4 regions of the Austwickia chelonae genome follow, and region 1 is predicted to be linked to each of the others. Evidence: riboswitches for the same ligand, from Rfam matches in the RefSeq annotation. Region 1 holds a riboswitch; each other region holds the start of a gene.
The links. Region 1 has a riboswitch for cobalamin ahead of DX923_RS12925 (hypothetical protein). Riboswitches for the same ligand answer to the same signal wherever they lie in the genome.
Positions count from the first base shown of each region.

Region 2: it holds a riboswitch for cobalamin, as region 1 does, so the genes downstream of both, DX923_RS12395 (ribonucleoside-diphosphate reductase subunit alpha) here and DX923_RS12925 (hypothetical protein) in region 1, are expected to answer to the same signal.
Region 3: it holds a riboswitch for cobalamin, as region 1 does, so the genes downstream of both, DX923_RS15465 (ABC transporter substrate-binding protein) here and DX923_RS12925 (hypothetical protein) in region 1, are expected to answer to the same signal.
Region 4: it holds a riboswitch for cobalamin, as region 1 does, so the genes downstream of both, DX923_RS10925 (FecCD family ABC transporter permease) here and DX923_RS12925 (hypothetical protein) in region 1, are expected to answer to the same signal.

Region 1 covers NZ_CP031447.1:2,922,451-2,927,934, forward strand. The annotation lists gene cobF (precorrin-6A synthase (deacetylating)) at 1-747, opposite strand, end outside; gene rocD (ornithine--oxo-acid transaminase) at 848-2,098, opposite strand; cobalamin riboswitch at 2,459-2,578, shown strand; gene DX923_RS12925 (hypothetical protein) at 2,662-3,174, shown strand; gene DX923_RS12930 (MDR family MFS transporter) at 3,126-5,234, opposite strand; gene DX923_RS12935 (TetR family transcriptional regulator) at 5,389-5,484, shown strand, end outside.
Region 2 covers NZ_CP031447.1:2,804,503-2,809,986, reverse strand. The annotation lists gene DX923_RS12405 (cation diffusion facilitator family transporter) at 166-1,086, opposite strand; gene DX923_RS12400 (ArsR/SmtB family transcription factor) at 1,083-1,505, opposite strand; cobalamin riboswitch at 1,743-1,954, shown strand; gene DX923_RS12395 (ribonucleoside-diphosphate reductase subunit alpha) at 2,067-4,610, shown strand; gene DX923_RS12390 (ribonucleotide-diphosphate reductase subunit beta) at 4,592-5,484, shown strand, end outside.
Region 3 covers NZ_CP031447.1:3,522,748-3,528,231, reverse strand. The annotation lists gene DX923_RS15475 (MFS transporter) at 1-1,025, shown strand, start outside; gene DX923_RS15470 (ornithine cyclodeaminase family protein) at 1,022-1,960, shown strand; cobalamin riboswitch at 2,008-2,191, shown strand; gene DX923_RS15465 (ABC transporter substrate-binding protein) at 2,251-3,303, shown strand; gene DX923_RS15460 (FecCD family ABC transporter permease) at 3,300-4,328, shown strand; gene DX923_RS15455 (ABC transporter ATP-binding protein) at 4,325-5,125, shown strand; gene DX923_RS15450 (OPT family oligopeptide transporter) at 5,261-5,484, shown strand, end outside.
Region 4 covers NZ_CP031447.1:2,483,050-2,488,533, forward strand. The annotation lists gene cobN (cobaltochelatase subunit CobN) at 1-2,215, shown strand, start outside; gene DX923_RS10920 (DUF4282 domain-containing protein) at 2,300-2,938, opposite strand; cobalamin riboswitch at 3,181-3,350, shown strand; gene DX923_RS10925 (FecCD family ABC transporter permease) at 3,429-4,454, shown strand; gene DX923_RS10930 (ABC transporter ATP-binding protein) at 4,451-5,287, shown strand; gene DX923_RS10935 (ABC transporter substrate-binding protein) at 5,284-5,484, shown strand, end outside.

The DNA of each region.
Region 1 (5,484 bases):
GTAGGTGTCGAACATCCATCCCTTGCGGGCGGCGGCCTCGGCCCGGGCCGTCACGATCTCGTCGCCGACCTCTTCCAGTGCCCCGGCGATCAGCATCTCGTCCGGAGTGCCCAGATAGGCACCCCAGTAGATGTCGATGCCCGTCGGGTCGATCCGGGAGAAGGTCTGCCGGCCGTCGAGCATCACCACGACGTCGTCGACGCCCTCTGGCATCCCGTCGGTCAACAGCCTGGCCGGGCTGACCTGTACTGCCCGCCCTTGCCGGTTCAACGGGATACGGTGCCGGGCCGCCAGGGCGAGCACGCTGCTGACCCCGGGGACGACCCGGACGTCGAGGGTTTCGTGTGCCGGGGCCCGGCCGGCCAGTTCCTCCACGATGGCCAGGGTGCTCTCATACAGGCTGGGGTCCCCCCAGACGAGGAAGCCTCCGGTCTGGCCGTCGGCGAGCGCCTCCGAGACGGCCTGCCCCCACCGGTCGAGGCGTTGTTCGCGCCAGCGGGTGACGGCGGCGTCGTAGTCGGGGGCTGATCGCCAGGGCCGGGGCGGGTCGCGCAGTTCGACGACCTGGAGAGGGGTGGTGCGATGGCGGGTGATGAGTTCGCGCCGGATACGGACGGGTTCGTCGAGATCGGCTTCTTTGAGCACGACGAAGAGGACGTCGATGGTCTGGATGGCGCGGACGGCTTCGAGGGTGACCCAGTCGGGGTCGCCGGCGCCGATCCCGATCAGCAGCATCGTCCGGTTCACGGTGTGCCCGTTCTGGTGCGATGGTGTCGGAGGCTCATCGTGTTCCCTTCGTCCCGTGGTGGTCCGAGGCTCATGCTAGAGGTGTCTTTGTCGGGCGGGTTCAGGCGGCGGCGAGGACGGCGTCGAGGGCGTCGACGATCTGGGAGATCTCGGTGGCGGTGATGGTGAGCGGTGGGGCGATCCTGAGGGTCGAGCCGTGGGTCTCCTTGACCAGGACGCCGTGTTCGGCCATCTGCCAGGCGGCGTGTTTTCCGGTCATGAGGCCGGGGTCGATGTCGATGCCTGCCCAGAGTCCGCGGAGGCGCACGGCAGTGAGTCCTCGGCCGAGGAGTCGGTGCAGTCCTTCGCGGAGGAGCGGTTCGAGTTCTTTTGCGCGTTGTTGGTATTCACCGGTGCGGAGGAGTTCGACGACGGCTGTGCCGACGGCGGCGGCCAAGGGGTTGCCCCCGAAGGTCGAGCCGTGGGATCCGGGGGTGAAGACGCCGAGGACATCGGTGTCGGCGACGACGGCGGATACCGGGACGATCCCCCCGCCGAGTGCTTTGCCGAGCAGGTAGGCGTCGGGAACGACGTCTTCGTGGTCGCAGGCGAAGAGGGTTCCGGTGCGGCCGAGTCCGGATTGGATCTCGTCGGCGATCATCAGGGCGCGTCGTTCGGTGCACAGGCGGCGGACTCCTCGGAGGAAGCCGTCGGGTGGGATGACGACGCCGCCTTCGCCCTGGATGGGTTCCAGGAGGACGGCGACGGTGTCATTGTCGATGGCGGCGGCCAGGGCGTCGAGGTCGCCGTAGGGGACGATGCGGAAGCCGGGGGTGAAGGGCCCGAAGTGAGTGCGGGCGTCGGGGTCGGTGGAGAAACCGACGATGGTGGTGGTGCGTCCGTGGAAGTTGCCGTCCATCACGATGATCGTGGAGCGTTCGACGGGTACGCCTTTGGCGACGACGCCCCAACGGCGTGCCATTTTGAGGGCGCTCTCGACTGCTTCGGCTCCGGTGTTCATCGGAAGCACCATGTCTTTGCCGCACAGGTCGGCCAGTTCGCGACAGAAGGTGCCCAGGCCGACCGAGTGGAAAGCCCGGCTGGTGAGGGTGAGTTCGTCGAGTTGGGCGTGAGCGGCAGCCAGGAGGGCCGGGTGGCGGTGGCCGAAGTTGAGCGCCGAGTATCCGGCGAGGGCGTCGAGGTATCGGTGCCCGTCGATGTCCTGGACCCAGACGCCCTCGCCGCTGGCCAAGACGATCGGCACGGGTGAGTAGTTGGGGGCGATCCAACGGTCTGTATCGGCCAGATGGGTTGCGGTGCGGGGGCGCTGCCGTTCACGGCGGGCGATCGGGGTGGCGGGCTGCTCCAGCATTCCAGGGCTCCTGTCACGGGTGACGTCCGAGACAGCACACCGTGGTCGCCCGGATGGCCGACCGTTCCCGGTGTCCCTGCCTCGGGGACCGATGGGGTACCGACAGCTCCAGGCGACCGGGCTGAGACCGTCGGGGACGGGCATCACCGTTGCGGGACAGCGCCGGGTTCTCACCGGCTTCGCTGGAGGGTCGGCGGGTCGTCGGTGACGACCCGGGCACACGCTAACACTTGGGTGGGCTGCCTGGCCCGAACGAAGAGACTTCTCGTGGAAGGCAGCTGCGGGGCGTGACACGCAGGTCGGTGCCGGTTGATGCCGGGACGTGCCCGGATCGCCGGTGTTACTGTGACGGCGACCGCACTGCCGCGGTTGTCGATCGTTCAGCGAAGCCGGTGAGAATCCGGCGCTGTCCCGCAACGGTGATGCCCGTGCTTTCCTGGCAGGCTCAGTCCGGTCGCCTGACGGTCGGCCCACATCGACCCTCGAGGCCAGGGGGCGGGTGACGGCGGCATCGCCGCACGGTCCCTTCTTGCGCCTCGGGACGCTACCGAGGAGCTAGCGAGATGACCGAAACCATCGCCAGTACACCCCCGCTCACCTTTCCCGATCATGGCTGCCCGGCGTCCGTCGTCCGGTTGTGCTCTCACCATCGCGGGCAGAACGCCCTGTGGCAGGCCGGGACGATGAAGTACTTGATTCGCCACGACCGGATGGAGAGCCGGCGCCGTGAGCAGAAGGGCTGGATCGATGCGGCTCTCGTGGAGGAGACCTTCGAGTTGGTGATCGTGCGGGACGACCTGGGCGACCCGGTCGCTGCTCTCGACCTGGTGCGAGACGAGCACGGTCGGCTCTGTGTCACCCAGCGTGCTTTGTTGGACAGCCCGCGGAACCGTCGGCTGTTGGCGGCGGCAGCGGCGCGAGTCGTCGGCGCGGCCGGGGACGGCGTCGTGAATGTCCGTGGCGCGGTCGTCGCGTCGGCGCTGACCCAAGAAGGCTGGTCGGTGTCGGGCTACGCCGGGGACGACTACTACACCTGGTCTTCGGGGGCGATTCCCCCGGAGGTGTCCGCTCGTTGACCTGGGCGTCGAGTCAGGTCGACGAGGAATGCCGCGGTCAGGGCACTGTTGACCGCCGACAGGCTGTCGAGGTCGACGGCGGAGTGGCGTTCGGTCACCAGCGGTTCCACGGTGCTCAGGACGTGGTCCTCGTCGAGTTCGGCGGCCGCCGCGGCGAGGGTGCGTTGCAGCTCTGGGGAGAGCACCCCACCGGGGCGTTCTCCGGCGGCGGCGACCTCGGCGGCATATTTCTCGGATCGAACTACGAGCTCGTGGTCTTCGGTGGTGAGCATCAGCGAGGTGCGGTCGAGCAGGGCGATCCCGCGGTCGAGGCTGCCTTCGCCGAGATCTTCCACGGCGCGGACCAGGTGGGGGTGGGTGCCGCGGCCGGACTGTTCGGCGAGGAGCCTCAGTTGCAGCCCGAGCAGTCGTTCCTTGGTACGGGAGGCCGCTGATCCGTGCCCCAGGGGGACGGCGAGCAGGTCACCTGCGGCGGACCGTCCCATGGTGTCGAGGAGTTCGCGTCCCTGCCCCTCGTCGGTGTGCACGGTGTCGCGCAGCGGGGTGGGGGTGATCCCCAGGGTGAGCAGCAGGGTGAGCAGGGCCAGGGGGAGGCCGGTGAGGAAGACGGTGTGCAGCGAGTCCGACAGGCCCCAGCGGACGGCTTCGGCGATCGCCGGTGGCAGTTTCTGCAGGGTCGAAGGGTCTAGCACGGATCCGGCGTTGACGCCGGTGAGACCTTGTCTGGGGGTCTGCGTGGGCAGGTGGGAGGCGATGGCTTCGGGGAGGCGGGTCGTCATGATGGTGCCGAAGACGGCGACACCCACGGTGGAGCCGACATTGCGGAAGAACTGCACCCCGGCGGTGGCGACGCCCAGGTCGGCGCGCATCACGCTGTTCTGTACGACCAGGGTGTACACCGGGTTGCAGGCGCCCAGGCCGATACCGATGACGGCCATCGCGGCGGTCAGTTCGAGTTCGCCGGAGGTGCGGTCGAGGCGGGCCAGCAGCAGATATCCCAGCGTGACGACGAGGACGCCCAGGACGGACAGTTCCTTGTACCGGCCGGTGCGGGTGATGAACATCCCTCCGACGATGCCCATCAGCACCAGGGCCACCATGAGCGGCATCAGGATCATCCCGGAGTTGGTGGCGCTGACGCCGAGGACGCCCTGGGCGTACACCGGGATGTAGATGATGGCACCGAACATGATCATCGACAGCACGAAGGAGGCCAGCACCGACAAGGCGAAGGAGGAGTTGCCGAAGAGGTGCAGCGGCAGGATCGGCTCGTCGCTGCGGCGTTCGAGGGCGATGAAGAGCAGGAGCAGCAGCGTCCCGATGACATACATGCCGATGATCCGGGTCGACCCCCACGGGTAGGTGGTCCCGCCGAGAGTGGTGGCGGTCAGCAGGAGTACCAGGGCGGGGCTGAGGGTGAGGATACCGGGCCAGTCGAGGCGGGCGTCCCGACGTTCGTGGGGCAGATGGAGGGAGGCGGCCAGGACGACGAAGGCGACGACACCGAAGGGCAAGGCGGCGAAGAAGAGCCACCGCCAACCCCAGTGGTCGGTGATGAATCCACCGGCCAGAGGCCCGGCTACCGAGGTCAGACCGAAGACCGACCCCATGATGCCCTGGTATTTGCCGCGTTGACGTGGCGGGATCATGTCGCCGACGACGGTCTGGGAAAGGGTCATCAACGTGCCCATGCCCAGGCCCTGGAGAGCGCGGGCTGCGACCAGGGTCCAGAAGTTCTGGGCGAATCCGGCGATGACGGAGCCGAGCATGAAGACGGCGATCCCGCCCAGGCAGAAGGCTCGTCGCCCGTACAGGTCGGAGAGCTTCCCGACGATGGGCACGCTGATCGCGCTGACCAGCATGGCTGCGGTGGCGATCCAGGAGTAGTGGTCCATGCCGCCGAGTTCGGCGACGATGCGTGGCATGGCGGGGCCGACGATGGTCTGGCTGATGGAGGCCACGAACATCGCGATCATGAGGCCGGCGAAGATCTTGCGCTCGTCACGGCTGAGCGTGAACGTCGATTCGCCGACTGCGGGTCCGGTGGATGCGGTGTTCACGGATGCTCCTGGTGTCGCTGGGTGTTCATCGGATCCATCGGCACGGCGGCCCGGATGGTCAAGGGCGGCGCCTACAGTTCCTCATTCAGAATGCGGCTTTTTTGCAGAGTCTGCAACTTTGCATCCTCTGCAAAAATTCCTTTAGGCTGAGGTCATGAGCGACGGCAGCCTGCGCGAACGGAAAAAACGGGAGACCCGGCTACGCCTCCACCACGCAGCACTGGAACTCGCCGCCCGTGACGGGCTGAAC
Region 2 (5,484 bases), 120 kb from region 1:
TCTGCCGGGTGTCTTTCGAGTTCGCGGGAGGCCATCAGGCCCCCTGTCCATTAGCGAAAATGAAAATCTTTTATTGACATGCCGGTGAACTTGCAGGGCGGCGGCTCGGCCTGCGGGAGGCCTGGCCGAGCCGCCTGGGAGTGCTGCTCATCTCTCCGGGACTGCTCACCAGTCTGCGCCCAGGCACTGAGCGCGCTCCGTCGTCTCCACCTGGAGGGTGGCATGGGCGATGTCGAACTTCTCCCGCAGCATGGCGCTGGCCAGGGTCAGGATGTCTGCTTTGTGTTCGGCCGTGGTGACCAGATGGGCGGTGGCCACATTCATGCCGGAAGTCAGCTGCCACAGGTGGAGGTCGTGGACCTCGGTGACCTCGGGGACCTCTTCCAGAGCTTTCTGGACCTGAAGGGGTTCGATGCCCGCGGGGGCGTGCTGCCCCAGAACGGCAAGAACCTCCTTGCCCAGGGCGCAGGCGCGCACTGCCACGAAAAGGGCAATGGCCAGTGCCACGCCGGTGTCCCACCAGGGTGACCCGGTGAAATGGACGAGGGCAGCGGCCACGATGACGCCCACTGAACCGAGCGTGTCGGCCAGGACCTCGAGGTAGGCGCCTTTGACATTGAGGCTCTCTCCAGCTCCGCTGTGCAGCAGAGCCAAGCCGATCACGTTGACCACCAGCCCTAGCGTCCCGACGGCCAGCATGGTGGTCGAGGCCGGTTCGTGGTGCGCGCCCAGGCGGGCGATGGCTTCGACGGCGATGTAGGCCGATACCCCGAGCATGATCATGACGGCCAGGCCGGAGGCGAAGACCTCGGCCCGGTAGGAGCCGAAGGTCCGTCGCCCGGTGGTGTCAGGGCGGGTGGCGATGCGGGAGGCGACGAGTGCTGCTCCCAGAGTGACCACATCCGCCGCCATATGTCCGGCGTCGCTGATCAGCGCAAGGGATCCTGCGGCGAGGCCGGCGACCAGTTCGACGACGAAGAAGGCGGCGATCAGGGCGAAGGAGACCGCCAGGCGCCATTGGTGGCGCCCAGTGGCTGAAACGCTGACGGCGTGTCCGTGCCCATGTCCGTGCCCATGGCCGCTCATCGCGCGTCCCTCAGCTGCTCGCTGCGGCCCGTGCTGCTCTCGGAGGAATGTTCGTGCAGGGTGTGTTCGCGGGTGACATCGAGCAGCATCCGGACGTGGGCGTCGAACAGCCGGTAGAAGACATTGCGACCTTCGCGACGGCCGGCGACGACACCGGAGGCGCGGAGCAGCCGGAGTGCTTGGGAGACAGTGGTTTCGGTTGTTCCGGTGGCTGCGGCCAGGTCGCAGACACACAGCTCGCCGCCTTCGAGCAAGGCGTACAGGATCCGGGTCCGCGTGGCATCGCCGAGCAATTTGAACAGGGCGCTGACCCGGGTGATCTCCTCCTCTGCAGGGATCTGTCTCGCGACGAGACGGACCTTGTCCGGATTGGCCGAACCGGTCGCGCAGCCATCGAGCCCCCGAACGGTCTCCGACATGCCTACCTCCAATGAACGCTACATCTGAATATCTGAACAGATGATAGGTGATGCTGAGGGGCGAGGGAAGGGCCTACTTATGGAACCTGTTGGCCTGCTGTCTTTTTCGCCGGATTCATCCGAGACGTTCTTGAGCTGGTCGTTGAGTTCGCGGGGGATCTCTCGGTGGACTGCAGGAGTGCTGAGGCTTCGACACGCCAATATCTTCGGGTTTTTTTCTTCGGCACCACAACATGTAGGGTTTGTGTCGCTGGTGGTCCGCGCTCGTCGAGCGTGGGGAAAGAGGGAACCCGGTGTGAATCCGGGGCTGCCCCGCAGCGGTGAATGGGAACGACACCCGTCAAGAGCACTGGGCGACAGCCTGGGAAGCGACGGGCAGTAGGCGGAGACGGCGACCAGCCCGAACCACGCCCATGAGTCCGAAGACCTGCCTCCGGTGCGTACGGCGACAGCCCTACGCGTCCACGGCCTCGAGGGAGGGCCGGGCGACACCCCGCGCGGCCATGCCATTGCGCGCCCGTCGTCCCTACCCCGCGGCCTCGACCTGCGAGGAGACAGACGATGACGAGCACCACCGCCCCGCCTGCACCACCGTCGACCCAGCGCGAGGAACCCATCACGGGCCTGCCCGAGATCACCGTCACCGCAGGCGACGGCAGCACCTCGCCTCTCGACCGGCCGCGCATCCACCGGCTCCTCGACCAAGCGACCCACGGCATCTCCGATGTCACCGCTGAACCCGTCCTGCGCGAACTGCGCCGCACCGTCTACGACGGCATCACCCAGGACGAACTGGCCACCGCGCTCATCCTCGCCGCTCGCACCCTCGTCGAACGTGAGCCCGGCTACTCCCAGGTCGCAGCCCGGCTCCTCCTCGACCGGATGCGCACCGAAGCCCTCAGCCACCTCGCCGGAACGCCTCGACAGCTCACCGCCGAGGAGATGAACGACGAATACGCCAGCTACTTCCCGATCTACCTCCGCAGGGCGGTCGATCTCGGCCGGGTCGACCCCGAACTGCTCACCTACGATCTCGACCGCATCGGCGCAGCCCTCGACGGCACCGCCGACCTCGACTTCGGGCTCCTCGGGCTCCAGACCGTCTACGACCGCTACGTCCTGCACGAACACGGAACCCGCTTCGAACTGCCCCAGGCCTTCTTCATGCGAGTCGCCATGGGACTCGCCCTGCGCGAGGACGACCGAGAGGCCCGAGCCATCGAGTTCTACCGGATGCTCTCCGGTTTCGACCTGATGACCTCCACGCCCACCCTGTTCAACGCCGGGACCACCCGCCCCCAGCTCTCCAGCTGCTTCCTCACCACCGTCGCCGACGACCTCGACGGCATCTTCTCCTCCTACCGGAACAACGCCCTCCTCGCGAAGTACTCCGGCGGACTGGGCAACGACTGGACCCCCGTCCGCGGCCTCGGCGCCCACATCCACGGCACCAACGGGCGCAGCCAAGGCATCGTCCCCTTCCTGAAGATCGCCAATGACACCACCGTCGCCGTCAACCAGGGCGGCAAACGCAAAGGCGCCGCCTGCGCCTACCTGGAGACCTGGCACATCGACATCGAGGAATTCCTCGACCTGCGGAAGAACACCGGCGACGACCGCCGCCGCACCCACGACATGAACACCGCCCACTGGATCCCCGACGAATTCATGCGCCGAGTGGAATCCAACGGCTCCTGGACCCTGTTCTCCCCCGACGAGACCCCCGACCTGCACGACCTGTACGGCGAAGAATTCAGCCGCCGGTACGCCGAATACGAGGCCGCCGCCGACCGCGGCGAACTCCGGCTGCACCGCAGACTCCCCGCCAAGGACCTGTGGCGGCGCATGCTCACCATGCTCTTCGAGACCGGCCACCCCTGGATCACCTTCAAAGACCCCTGCAATGTGCGCTCCCCCCAAGGACACACCGGGGTGGTGCACTCCTCCAACCTGTGCACCGAGATCACCCTCAACACCACCGCCGACGAAGTCGCCGTCTGCAATCTCGCCTCGGTCAACCTCGCCCGGCACATCACCCCCACCGGACTGGACGTCGACAAACTCCGGCGCACCGTCCGCACCGCAGTACGCATGCTCGACAATGTCATCGACATCAACCACTACACGATCCCCGAGACCCGCCGCTCCAACCTGCGGCACCGCCCGGTCGGCCTCGGGCTCATGGGACACCAGGACGCCCTGTTCACCCTCGGAATCCCCTACGCCAGCGACGAAGCCGTCGACTTCGCCGATTACTCCACCGAGACCCTCAGCTACTTCGCCATCGAAGCCAGCGCCGACCTCGCCGCCGAACGCGGCAGCTACCAGAGCTTCGACGGCTCCCTGTGGAGCCGCGGCATCCTGCCGATCGACTCCCTCCAACTTCTGGCCGCCACCCGACACGACGGCGAACTCGACATCGACACCAGCCACACCCTCGACTGGGACCGGCTGCGCACACACGTCCGCACCAACGGGATGCGCAACTCCAACGTGATGGCCATCGCCCCCACCGCCACCATCAGCAATATCTGCGGAGTCGCCCCCTCCATCGAACCCCAGTTCCAGAACCTCTTCGTCAAGGCCAACATGTCCGGCGACTTCACCGTCGTCAACGCCCACCTCGTCGGCGACCTGAAAGAACGCGGCCTCTGGGACGACCGGATGATCGCCGACCTCAAGTACCACGACGGCGCACTCGACCGGATCGACCGCATCCCCGACGACCTGCGACGCATCTACGCCACCGCCTTCGACATCCACCCCCGCTGGCTGATCGCAGCCGCCTCCCGACGCCAGAAATGGATCGACCAAGCCCAATCCCTGAACCTCTACGTCGCCGAACCCAGCGGACGAGCCCTCGACGAACTCTACCGCTCCGCCTGGAAATCCGGACTGAAAACCACCTACTACCTGCGCGCCCGCGCCGCCACCCAGGTCGAGAAGTCCACCCTCCGAGGCACCGACGGTCGCCTCAACGCCGTCTCCCCAGCGGCGCTCGCCGCCCCGGTGCCGGCTGCCGGGCCGGTCGAGATCCCGGCCGGACCCGCCGTCGCCCCGGCCGCCTGCTCACTCACCGACCCCGAATGCGAGGCCTGCCAGTGACCGCCACCCAGAACGCCCAGGACAGCGCGTCCTTCGACAGCCTGCACGTCCAGGACGTCGGCCGGGTCCACGTCGACGACAAGGCGATGATCAACGCACGTTCCGATGTCAACCAGCTCCTGCCCATGAAGTACGGGTGGGCCTGGGAGAAATACCTCGCCGGCTGCCACAACCACTGGATGCCCACCGAGGTCGCCATGCAGGCCGATATCGCCCAGTGGCGCTCGCCGGACGCCCTCACCGACGACGAACGCCTCATGCTCAAACGGAACCTCGGGTTCTTCGCCACGGCGGAATCACTCGTGGCGAACAACATCGTCCTGGCCGTCTACCGGCACATCACCAACCCCGAATGCCGTCAGTACCTGTTGCGTCAGGCCTTCGAGGAAGCCGTGCACACCCACACCTTCCAGTACATCTGCACCAGCCTCGGCCTCGACGAGGGCGAACTGTTCAACATGTACCGCGAGGTGCCCTCCATCACCGACAAGGATGCCTGGGCGTTGAAATACACCCAGAACCTGGAGTCGGACACCTTCGCCACCGGCACCGTCGAGGCGGACCAGGCCTTCCTGCGCGACCTCGTCGCCTTCTACGTCGTCTTCGAAGGGATGTGGTTCTACACCGGCTTCGCGCAGATCCTCTCGCTGGGTCGCCGAGGGAAGATGGTCGGTATCGCCGAGCAGTACCAGTACATCCTGCGTGACGAGTCGATCCACCTGAACTTCGGCATCGACTGCATCAACCAGATCAAACTGGAGAACCCGCACCTGTGGACCGTCGACTTCCAGGACGAGGTGCGCACCATGTTGCGGGAGGCCTGTGACCTGGAGATCGCCTACGCCCGCGACATCATGCCGCGCGGCATGCTCGG
Region 3 (5,484 bases), 600 kb from region 1:
TAGCGATCGGTCTGCTCCCCACCTATGCCACCATCGGAATAGCCGCTCCGATCCTGTTGTACCTCTTCCGCATCATCCAAGGGCTCGCCATCGGAGGCGAATGGGGCGGTGCACTGCTCCTCGCCTACGAATACGCCCCGGACCACCGCAAAGGACTCTTCGGCGCGATCCCCCAGATGGGCGTGACTCTAGGCCTCCTGATGGGCAACGCTGCCATCCTCCTGGCCACCATGCTGCCCGGCGAGGCCTTCGAGACCTGGGGCTGGCGAATCCCCTTCGTGTTCAGTATCGCCCTGGTCGTCATCGGCCTGTGGATCCGTGACGGTCTCGGTGAGACTCCCGCCTTCCGGAAGGTCCAGGACGGCGGCACCGTCGAGAAACTCCCCCTGGTCACCACCCTGCGCGAACACTGGCGTTCCGTGCTGGTCGCCGTCGGCGCGAAAGCCGTGGAAACCGCACCCTTCTACATCGTGGTGACCTTCATCGGGTCGTACGCGATGAAGATCGGCTACGGAAAACAAGACGCCCTCAACGCGGTCCTGCTCGGAGCCCTCGTCAGCTGCTTCTGCATCCCCGCCTTCGGAGCGCTGTCCGACCGCGTCGGACGGACCCGCACCTACCTCGTCGGAGTGGGCTTGCTGACCGCGATGGCCTTCCCGTACTTCCTACTGGTCAACACGAAATCGATGCCGGCCTTCTACCTGGCGTCAGCGCTGATGCTCGGGATCGCCTGGGCACCGGTCACCGCGACCCTGGGCACGCTGATGTCCGAGACCTTCAGCGCGAAAGTGCGTTACACCGGCATCACTCTCGGGTACCAGATCGGAGCCGCGATCTTCTCCGGCACCGCACCGCTCCTCGCCGAATGGCTGTTCAAAGCCTCGGGCAGCTGGTGGCCGATCGCGGCGTACATCGTCGTCCTCGGCGTGATCTCGGCGATCGCCGTCTCCTTCGCACCCCGACTCGCCGTGGTCGAAGGACGTTCCACCGATGAAGAGATGTCGACTGTAGAAGGAAAAACATGAGTACACCGACCTGGATCGATGCCGACGAGGTGCTGCGAAGGGTAAGCGCCGACCGCGCCCGCAGGCTGCTCCGTGCAGCGCTGGAGGGTGGCCTCGACCCGGCACTGGACCCGCCGCGTAGCAGCCCTGAAGCAGGAGCCGGGCAGCTCCTGCTCATGCCGTCGTCGACAGCGACCTCCGCCGGTGTGAAAGTCCTGTCGGTCGCCCCGGCCAACCCGGGCAGGGGGCTTCCTCGCATCCAGGCCTGGTACGTCCTCATGGACGCCGAAACCCTGACGCCGAGCGTCCTGCTCGACGGCACGGCACTGACGGCACTGCGTACCCCGGCCACCTCGGCGCTCGCTGCGGAGACGCTCGCCCCGGACGAGGTGGACGAGCTGGTCCTGATCGGCGGCGGCCCCCAGGCTCGAGGGCACGCCGAAGCGATGTCCGCGATCCGCAGGATCGGCCATGTCAGCGTGGCGGACGTCGAGCAGGACCGGGCCGAGAACTGCGCAGGGCAAGTTCGTGAACTGGGCCTGGACTGTGACGCGGTGACCTCTCCGGAGGAGGTCGAGGCCGCGGTACGACAGGCCGGGATCATCGTCTGCGCGACCTCGTCCGCAGAACCGGTCATCAAGGGGGAATGGGTGGCAGACGGCGCCTGCGTCGTGGCGATCGGCTCACACGAGCCGGACCGCCGTGAACTCGACGCGGCACTCCTCGGTCGTGCCCAGGTCGTCGTCGAGGACGTGGCCACGGCGCTGCGGGAAGCCGGTGACGTGATCATGGCGATCGAGGAAGGGTCTCTCACGGAGAAGGATCTGTACGTTCTGCGAGATGTAGTCCTCGGACAGGTCGAGCGTGCCACCGACCGTCCGAATGTCGTCAAGACGGTAGGAATGTCCTGGCAGGATCTCGTGGTGGCCGAGGGAGCGGTGTCCGAAGGCGAATGACCTGCGCTGTGGGCACCTGCGACCGGTAGGTTGCCCACAGCCGATCCTGTTAGCCTCGCCCCGTCGACGCCCTCTCCCCCGTCGAGGGCAGGGAATCCGGTGAGAATCCGGAGCTGACGCGCAGCGGTGTGAGTGACACGGCAGGCCAGATGCCACTGGGCGAACCGCCTGGGAAGGTACCTGACGTGGACGACCTCGAGCCCGAAGACCTGTCGACGCCTGCAGCACGCCGCTGTCGGCCCGTCCCGGCCTCGCGTTCCAGGTCGTTGAGCCGAAGGAACCTCATACCCTTGGCCTCCTCCCGCGTTGCACTGTCCGCCATCGCCGCAGCAGCATTCCTGACCGTCACGATCGCCGGATGCGGTCCGTCCGGATCCACCCCAGGTGCCTCGAAGACCGACGGAAGCGACAGCCCGGCGAAGGGCTATCCCGCCAAGGTGGCCAACTGTGGCGGTGAGATCTCCGTGACCAAAGCGCCGCAGCGGATCGTCGCGATGAATCAGTCGAGCACCGAGACCCTGCTCTCCCTGGGCCTCGGCGATCGAATGGTCGGCACCTCGACCTGGTTCGACCCGGTATTACCGCGCTTCACCGAACAGAACTCCCGCATTCCCCGGTTGGCCGACAACAACCCGTCGATGGAGACCGTCCTGGGCGCGAAGCCGGACTTCGTCGCCGCGACCTATTTCGCTGACCTGCCTGGAGAAGGATCGACGAAACCCGAGGCTTTTACCCGGTTGGGCGTTCCGGTGTACATGGCGCCTGCCGAGTGTGCGAAGAGCCCCGGTGGCAAGGGTGACGGGGAGCGCACCGCGAAGCTCAGCCTTGACGCCATCTACCAGGAGGTCGCCGAACTTGCATCCTTGACCGGTCGACGTGAAGCCGGGGAGGAGATGGTCGCGTCCTTGAAAAAACGAGTCGAAGCGGTCTCCGGGCAGGGGAAGAAACATCCGGTGACAGCTGCCTTCTGGTTCGCGAGCTCGGAGTCTCCTTATGTGGCAGGGGGCCTCGGCTCGCCACAGATAGCTGCCGAGGCCGTGGGAATGACCAATGTCTACGCCGGATCCCAGCAGGAATGGCCCCAGGTCGGCTGGGAGGACTTCGCGACCAAGGACCCGGACGTCATTGTGATCGCCGATCTAGCCCGTCGGCGCAAGTCGGCCGACTCCGGTGACGAGAAGATCGACTTCCTCGAGAAACACCCCGTCACCTCACAGATGAGAGCAGTCAAGAACAAGCAGTACATCCGGTTGGCCGGATCCGAACTCAACCCTTCGATCCGCACTGTGGACTCGATGGAGAAACTCGCCGCAGGTATCGAAAAACTCGGCCTCAGATCGTGAAAATCGAGGCTCCCCGACCCTTGGGCCTTGCCGCTCTCTGGGCGGCCGGAATCGCCGCACTCATCCTCTCCGTCGTCGTGACGGTGACTTTCGGGCCAGCCCCGATCTCGGTCACGACTGCCTGGAACATCCTTCTTGAAAGACTGGGAGCCACGACTTCCGGCGCATCCGCACTCGAGATCGCCATGGTCGCCGACCTGCGACTCCCCCGGGTTCTTCTCGCGGCATTCTGCGGGGCAGGCCTGTCGATCTGCGGTGTCGTCCTGCAATCGCTCCTGCGAAATCCGCTCGCGGACCCCTACCTCTTGGGAGTTTCCTCGGGAGCCTCCACCGGCGCGGTCTGTGTCCTGGTCCTGGGTGTCGGCAGCACCCTCGGCCTCTCTGGCGGAGCCTTGCTCGGCGCGGTGACCGCTTTCGGCGCGATGCTCCTGCTCGCTCGACTCGCCGGCGGAACCACCGCCACCGTCGTCTTGGCCGGAATCGCCGTCACCCAGGGTTTCTCCGCGCTGACCTCGTTCATCGTCATGATCGGTGCCGACGCCACGACAACTCGTGGTGTGCTTTTCTGGTTGATGGGCTCGCTGGCCACCTCTAGTTGGGAGGACGTCGCCCTGGCCGCTGCGGCGCTCGCGCTCGGCCTTCTGCTCTGCTTGTTCTGCGCCTCGTCCTTGGACGCCTTCGCTTTCGGCGAACGAGCCGCTGCCTCGTTGGGAGTCTCGGTCGTCCGGATTCGTGGGCTGCTTCTGCTCGTCACGGCGTCGATGACCGCGGTGATCGTCTCCAGCTCCGGCGCGATCGGTTTCGTCGGTCTGGTGCTTCCGCACATCGCGCGCGCCATGGTCGGTTCTCGGCATCGAGTTCTGATGCCGACGGCGGCCTTGGTCGGGGCGATCTTCTTGGTCTGGGCGGACACCATTGCACGGACAGCTTTTGCGCCCTTGGAGGTCCCGGTCGGTGTGATGACGGCACTTGTCGGTGTTCCTGTTTTCGCCTTCATCCTCGTACGCCGTCGGAGGGCCTCATGAGTCTGACCGGACACGAGCTGTCTTGGAGCGTCGAAGGTCATCTCATCGTCGGTGAGGTGACGGTAGGGGCGGTTCCTGGGCGCACGGTCGGCTTGCTCGGCCCGAACGGGGCAGGTAAGACGACGTTGATGCGCATGCTTGCCGGGGTCCTCAAGCCGGAGTCAGGGGTGGTGACTCTCGACGAGGTCGACCTGAAGGTGCTCCCTCGTAGGGAGGCGGCGCGCAGGTTGGCTGTTGTCGAGCAGCAGGCGGAGACGGTAGAGGATCTCAGTGTCGAGGAAGTGATCGACCTCGGTCGTATTCCGCATCGCAGCAGGTGGTCCGGTATTTCAGCCGAGGACCGACGGTTGGTGCACGCAGCAGCCGAGCGAACCGGGGTGGGGCATCTCCTCAACCGACGTTGGCACAGTCTGTCCGGTGGAGAGCGGCAGCGGGTACATCTGGCTCGAGCTTTCGCCCAGGGCGGGTCGACTTTGCTGTTGGACGAACCCACGAACCACCTGGACGTGAGTCGGCAGCTGGAGATCCTTGCTGCGGTGCGTTGTTCTGGTCTGGCGGTGATCGTGGCCCTGCACGACCTGAATCTGGCTCTGTCGTATTGCGACGAGGTGGTGGTCCTGGCTGGTGGACGGCCGGTGGCGAGTGGGCCTCCGCAGGAGGTGCTGACGGCAGGTCTGATCCGTGAGGTCTACGGGGTGGAGTCCCGGGTCCGGTGTTTCGACGATGGTGCTCCGCCGCTGATCCAGTTCCTCGGCCCTGCTGGGGAAGATCGAGTGGTGAGTCTTCAAAAGACCTGAATACTGCTGATGGACAAGCCAAGAGGATTAGCATGAAATGAGCCGTCGGGCTCCACAGTCGTGTCCGCCCGAGAACGGTCGGGCCTGCGGGCGAGCGGTTTGCGGGTCTGGAACGCCCTCGAGGAGGAGAGTGCCGTGGCCGCACCGACATCGCAGACAGCGCGGACGAGATCGGGTCCGAAAGAGCTGACTATCCGGGGCATTGTCATCGGTGGCCTCATCACCGTGGTCTTCACCGCGGCGAACGTCTATCTGGGGCTGAAGGTGGGGCTGACCTTCGCCACATCGATCCCGGCAGCCGTCATTTCGATGTCGATCCTGCGTTTCTTCGCTGATCACACTGTTGTCGAGAACAACAT
Region 4 (5,484 bases), 440 kb from region 1:
CTACCACGACCCCGACCTCGCACCGACCCACCACTACATCGCCACCTACCGGTGGGTCGCGAAGGAATTCGGCGCGCACGCCGTCGTCCACCTGGGCAAGCACGGCAACCTGGAATGGCTGCCCGGTAAGACTCTCGCCCTGTCCTCCGGGTGCGGCCCGGACGCCGCGCTGGGCGACCTGCCCGTGATCTACCCCTTCCTCGTCAACGACCCCGGCGAAGGTTCACAGGCCAAACGGCGCGCGCACGCCACGATCATCGACCACCTGGTACCGCCGATGGCCCGGGCGGAGAGCTACGGCGACATCGCCCGCCTGGAGCAGCTCCTCGACGAGTACGGCAATGTGTCCGTGATGGACCCGGCGAAGGCCCCGGCCTTGCGCGCGCAGATCTGGACGCTGATCCAGGCCGCCAAGCTGCATCAGGATCTCGGGGTCGAGGACATGTCGGTCGACGACGGCGATGCCTTCGACGAGTTCGTGATGCACATCGACGGGTGGCTGTGCGAGGTGAAGGACGCCCAGATCCGCGACGGCCTGCATGTTCTGGGGCAGGAGCCTCAAGGGGAGGCGCTGGTCAATCTGGTGTTGGCGATCCTGCGCGCGCAGCAGGTGTTCACGGGGGGTACCGAGCCGGTGCCCGGTCTGCGGACGGCGTTGGGTCTGGACGAGTTCGGTGTGGGGCATGCCCTGTCCGACCGGGTGGAGTCCTTCGCCCGGCTGTTGGTCGGTGGTTTGGCTGCTCGAGGCTGGTCGGAGGAGGACCTGGGCGTCTATGTCCGGGAGCATCTGGCGGCGGCGTGTGCGTCCGATCCGATGGTGGCGGAGGCCTTCGCGGCGGCTGATCCGGCGGCGGTGGCGGCGTCGCTGCGTTTCGCCTGCCGGGAGGTGGTGCCCCGGTTGGCCGGTACGGCCGGTGAGATCCCGGCGGTCTTGCACGCTTTGGACGGTGGGTATGTCCCGGCCGGCCCGTCGGGGTCGCCTTTGCGTGGTCTGGTGAATGTGCTGCCTACGGGGCGTAACTTCTACACGGTGGATCCGAAGGCGATCCCGTCCCGGTTGGCGTGGGACACCGGTCAGGCCTTGGCTGACGACCTGTGTGCCCGGCATGTCCGGGAGACGGGTGCTCATCCGCGGTCGGTGGGTCTGTCGGTGTGGGGGACGTCGGCGATGCGGACCTCGGGTGACGATGTCGCCGAGGTGTTGGCCCTGTTGGGGGTACGCCCGGTGTGGGACGAGGCGTCACGGCGGGTCATCGGGGTGGAGCCGATCCCGTTGGCCGAGTTGGGTCGGCCCCGGATCGACGTGACCGTGCGGATCTCCGGTTTCTTCCGGGATGCTTTCCCCCATGTCATCGCATTGTTGGACGACGCGGTGCAATTGGTCGCCGGGTTGGAGGAGTCCGAGCAGGACAACTATGTGCGCGCCCATGTGGAGGCCGATCTGGCTGCGGAGGGTTCGCACGGCGATCGGCGGCGGGCCACGACGCGGGTCTTCGGCAGCAAACCGGGCACCTACGGTGCGGGGATCCTGCAGTTGGTCGAGTCGGGGAGTTGGCGTGGTGACGCCGATATCGCCGAGGTGTATGCCACGTGGGGCGGGTACGCCTACGGACGTGATCTGGACGGGGCGCCGGCGCGGGGTGACATGGAGACCGCGTATCGGCGGATCCAGGTCGCGGCGAAGAATGTGGACACCCGGGAGCATGACATCGCCGATTCGGACGACTACTTCCAGTACCACGGGGGCATGATCGCCACGGTGCGTTCGCTGACCGGGGAGAGCCCTCGCGCCTATGTCGGAGATTCCACAGCGCCGGAGGCGATTCGTACCCGTTCGTTGGCGGAGGAGACCGCGCGGGTGTTCCGGTCCCGGGTGGTGAATCCGCGGTGGTTGGCGGCGATGCGTCGCCACGGGTACAAGGGTGCTTTCGAGATGGCGGCCACGGTCGACTACCTGTTCGGTTTCGATGCGACCGCCGGGGTCGTGCAGGACTGGATGTACGAGTCCTTGGCGCAGGAGTACGTCCTGGACGAGACCAATCAGGAATTCCTGCGGGAGGCGAATCCGTGGGCATTGCATTCCATGGTGGAACGTCTGCACGAGGCGGCGGACCGTGGGCTGTGGGAGAAACCCGACCCGGAGGTCATGGACCAGCTGCGTGAGATCTACCTGGACGTGGAGGGCGAGATCGAGGACGGGCCCACCGGCCGGTGACCATCTGGCGGGTGTCTCCGGGGGGTGGATCCCGGAGACACCCGCCGGGGGTGGTCGTCACGTCGTGACCCGTCGCGGTGCGGGTCAGCGTCGGCTCAGTTCCTCACGTAGACGAGAGGTCTCCTCGGCGGTACGGCACATGGCGATGTACACCTCCAAGGTCATGCGGGCCATCGCGAGCTGAATCAGCCCGATGAAGGGGGCGACGAGCAGGATCACGATGCCCAAGCCGGCCTGTTTGTTGGCCATCAGGACGAAGGAGGAGAGCAGGGCGAGCAAGGTGAAGACGAGGACCAGGCTCATGAGCAGGATGTAGACGATCCGTACGATGTGCGGGGTCGCGAAATGCTGGAAGGACAGGTCGAACAGGGAACCCAGGAGACCTTTCTTGGTGTGCTGTTGCGGCATCTGCCCGGGATACATGGGGTTGGGTCCGGGGCCTTGCCCGTACTGCTGCTGGTGGGGGTATCCGCCGGTCTGCGGGTAGCCGGCGTTGTGCTGCTGGTAGCCGGTCCAGGCTTGGGGCTGGCCTTGGACGTGGCCTGCGTTCTGGGTGTTCCCGGGGTGTGCCCCTGGGGTGGCGGAGGCTCCGGCGGTCTGCTGTTGGGCGTACGGGGGCATCAGGGGCGTCCCTGGTGTCTGCTGATGCCCCGGCAGCGGCGGCGGAGCATAGCTGCCACCCTGCGCCTGTTCGTTCGACCCCTGTGGTGGCTGATGAGACATCAGGTTGTTTCCTTCTTCGTCGGTTCTTCCCCGAGGCGGGAAGGCACCGTTCACTTTAAGGCGGGAGTGGTCGTCGTGGTGGGCTTCGTCCGAACCCGCTGACATCGGTAGCGGCGCAGGTCATCGTCGAATCGGCGAACACCGAAGCGGCTGTTCCGATTCCGATGTCACAGCTCGTTCGCCACCGGTAGGCGCATACCTGCGCCGGGACACCAGGAAGAAGGACCTCTGTCCCACCTGTGGCGGCACAGGATGGCTATGGTCGAGCCGTTGATGAGGGAACCCGGTGAAAGGCCGGGACTGACACGCAGCGGTATGGCGGACAGGCGGACAAGACCACTGGCTTCGGCTGGGAAGGGTCCGACCCTGGATGAGGCCGAGTCCGAATACCTGTCAACGCTTTTCTGTCAATGTGCGTGCCGCGTGCCTCGGCCCACCGACGAACGGATCGCCAGTGCTCCGCCGCCTGCGCTCTCCGGAGCGTGCCCCTGTGTCCTGCCCTCGCCGACATCTTCACCGCCGGATGGCTCTCCTGACCATCGCTCTCGTGGTGACCCCGATCGTCTGTATGCACTTCGGGGCGGCGAAGGTCTCCGTCGCCCAGATCGCCCAGGTCATGTTGTCCCACCTACCCAGCTCTGGGATGTCCCCGCCCTCACCGATCGCTGACGCCCTGATCTGGGACAACCGGGCCCCACGGGTCCTGGCCGGGCTCGGGATCGGAGCGATCCTGGCCGTCGGGGGAACCGCGCTCCAGGCGATGACCCGCAACCCCCTGGCCGAGCCCTATGTCCTCGGTGTCAGCTCCGGGGCCTCCACCGGGGCCGCCGCCTCCGTGGTTCTCCTGGGCGTCGCCCACGGTGCGGGGCTGTCCGCGATGGCTTTCCTCGGCGCCGGGCTGGCGACCGTCCTCGTCCTCGCGGTCGGTGGCGGACGGAGCCAAGGCGTCCTCCATCTGGTCCTGGCAGGTCTCGCCTGCGGGTTCATCTTCCAGTCGGTGACCAATCTGATCGTCTTCTCCAGCGCCGACCCCGAGACAGCCCGCAGCGTCATGTTCTGGATGCTCGGATCGCTGTCGCACAGCACCTGGGACTCGGCCTGGGCCGCCACCCTCGTCGCCGTGGCACTGACCGTGCTCTTCTGGGTCACCGCCCCTCTGCTCGACGCCGTCTCCAGCGGCGACACCACCGCGTTGACCGTCGGCCTCGACCCGGTACGGATGCGCGTCGTCGTCACCCTCGTCGTCTCGTTCGCCGTCGCCGTCGCCGTGGCCGCCGCAGGCGGTATCGGTTTCGTCGGGCTGGTCGTCCCCCACCTGTGTCGGCATTTCCTGGCCCGTAACCACCGGGTGCTCGTGGTCGGAGCCGCGATGTCCGGAGGCATCTTCCTCGTCATCGCCGACACCTTCGCCCGAGTGGTCTTCGCCCCGTCGGAGATCCCCATCGGCGTCGTCACCGGCCTCGTCGGCGCTCCCATTCTGCTTGTCATGATCCGCGCCATGAAGACTCACCGATGAACAGCGCACCCGACGCCCTCTCCACCCACGAGGTCACCGTCCGTCGCGGCGGCCGGATCGTCGTCGACGGTGTCGGATTCACGGCCCGCGCCGGGAGCACGGTCGGCATCATCGGGCCCAACGGGGCCGGTAAGTCTTCTCTCCTGCTGGCTCTCCACCGGGCGCTCTCCCACGAATCGGGCACCATCGAGCTCGGGGCGACCGAGATCGGTGCGTTCTCCCGTCGGCAGATCGCCCAACAGATGGCCGTCGTCGCCCAGGAGAACGAAGCTGCGCTGCCGCTCACCGTGCGTGACAGCGTCAACCTCGGGCGTCTCCCCCACCGGCCGCTCCTGCGTTACGGCGACACCCAGGACCAGGAACGGATCAGCAAGGCCCTGGAACGGGTCGGGCTGGAGCCGCTCGCCGACCGGCTCGTCACCGAGCTGTCCGGCGGCGAGCGCCAACGCGTGCTGATAGCCCGAGCCATCGTCCAGAACGCGCCCTTCCTGTTGCTCGACGAGCCGACGAATCATCTGGACCTGCACCACCAGTTCCAACTCTTCGAGCTCGTGCGCACTCTCGACGCGACCACCGTGGTCGTCCTGCACGACCTGAACCTCGCCGGGCGGGTCTGTGACGAGCTGGTCCTGCTCGACAGGGGTCGGCCGGTGGTCTACGGGCCGCCCCGGGAGGTGCTGACCCCTCAGGTGGTCTCTGCCGTCTATCACGTGGATGTGGAGTGCATCGAGCACGGCGGTCAGCCGCACCTCCTGTTCTCGCCGAGCCACCACCACCGTAGCGAACCGCCATGTCAACGCACCGAATCGGTGCACTCGGGAGGAAAACCATGAGAAGCAGGACACGCAGTTCCCTGGTTGCCGTGACCGTGCTCGGCTGCCTGCTGACCACGGCGTGCAGCTCGTCGATCCCGTCGGTCCCGCCCTCCGACGGGGCGGGTGCCTCGTCCGGGGCCTATCCGAAGACGGTGAAGAGCTGCGACGAGCAACTCACCTTCACGAAGAGCCCGGAGAAGGTCCTGATCATGGAT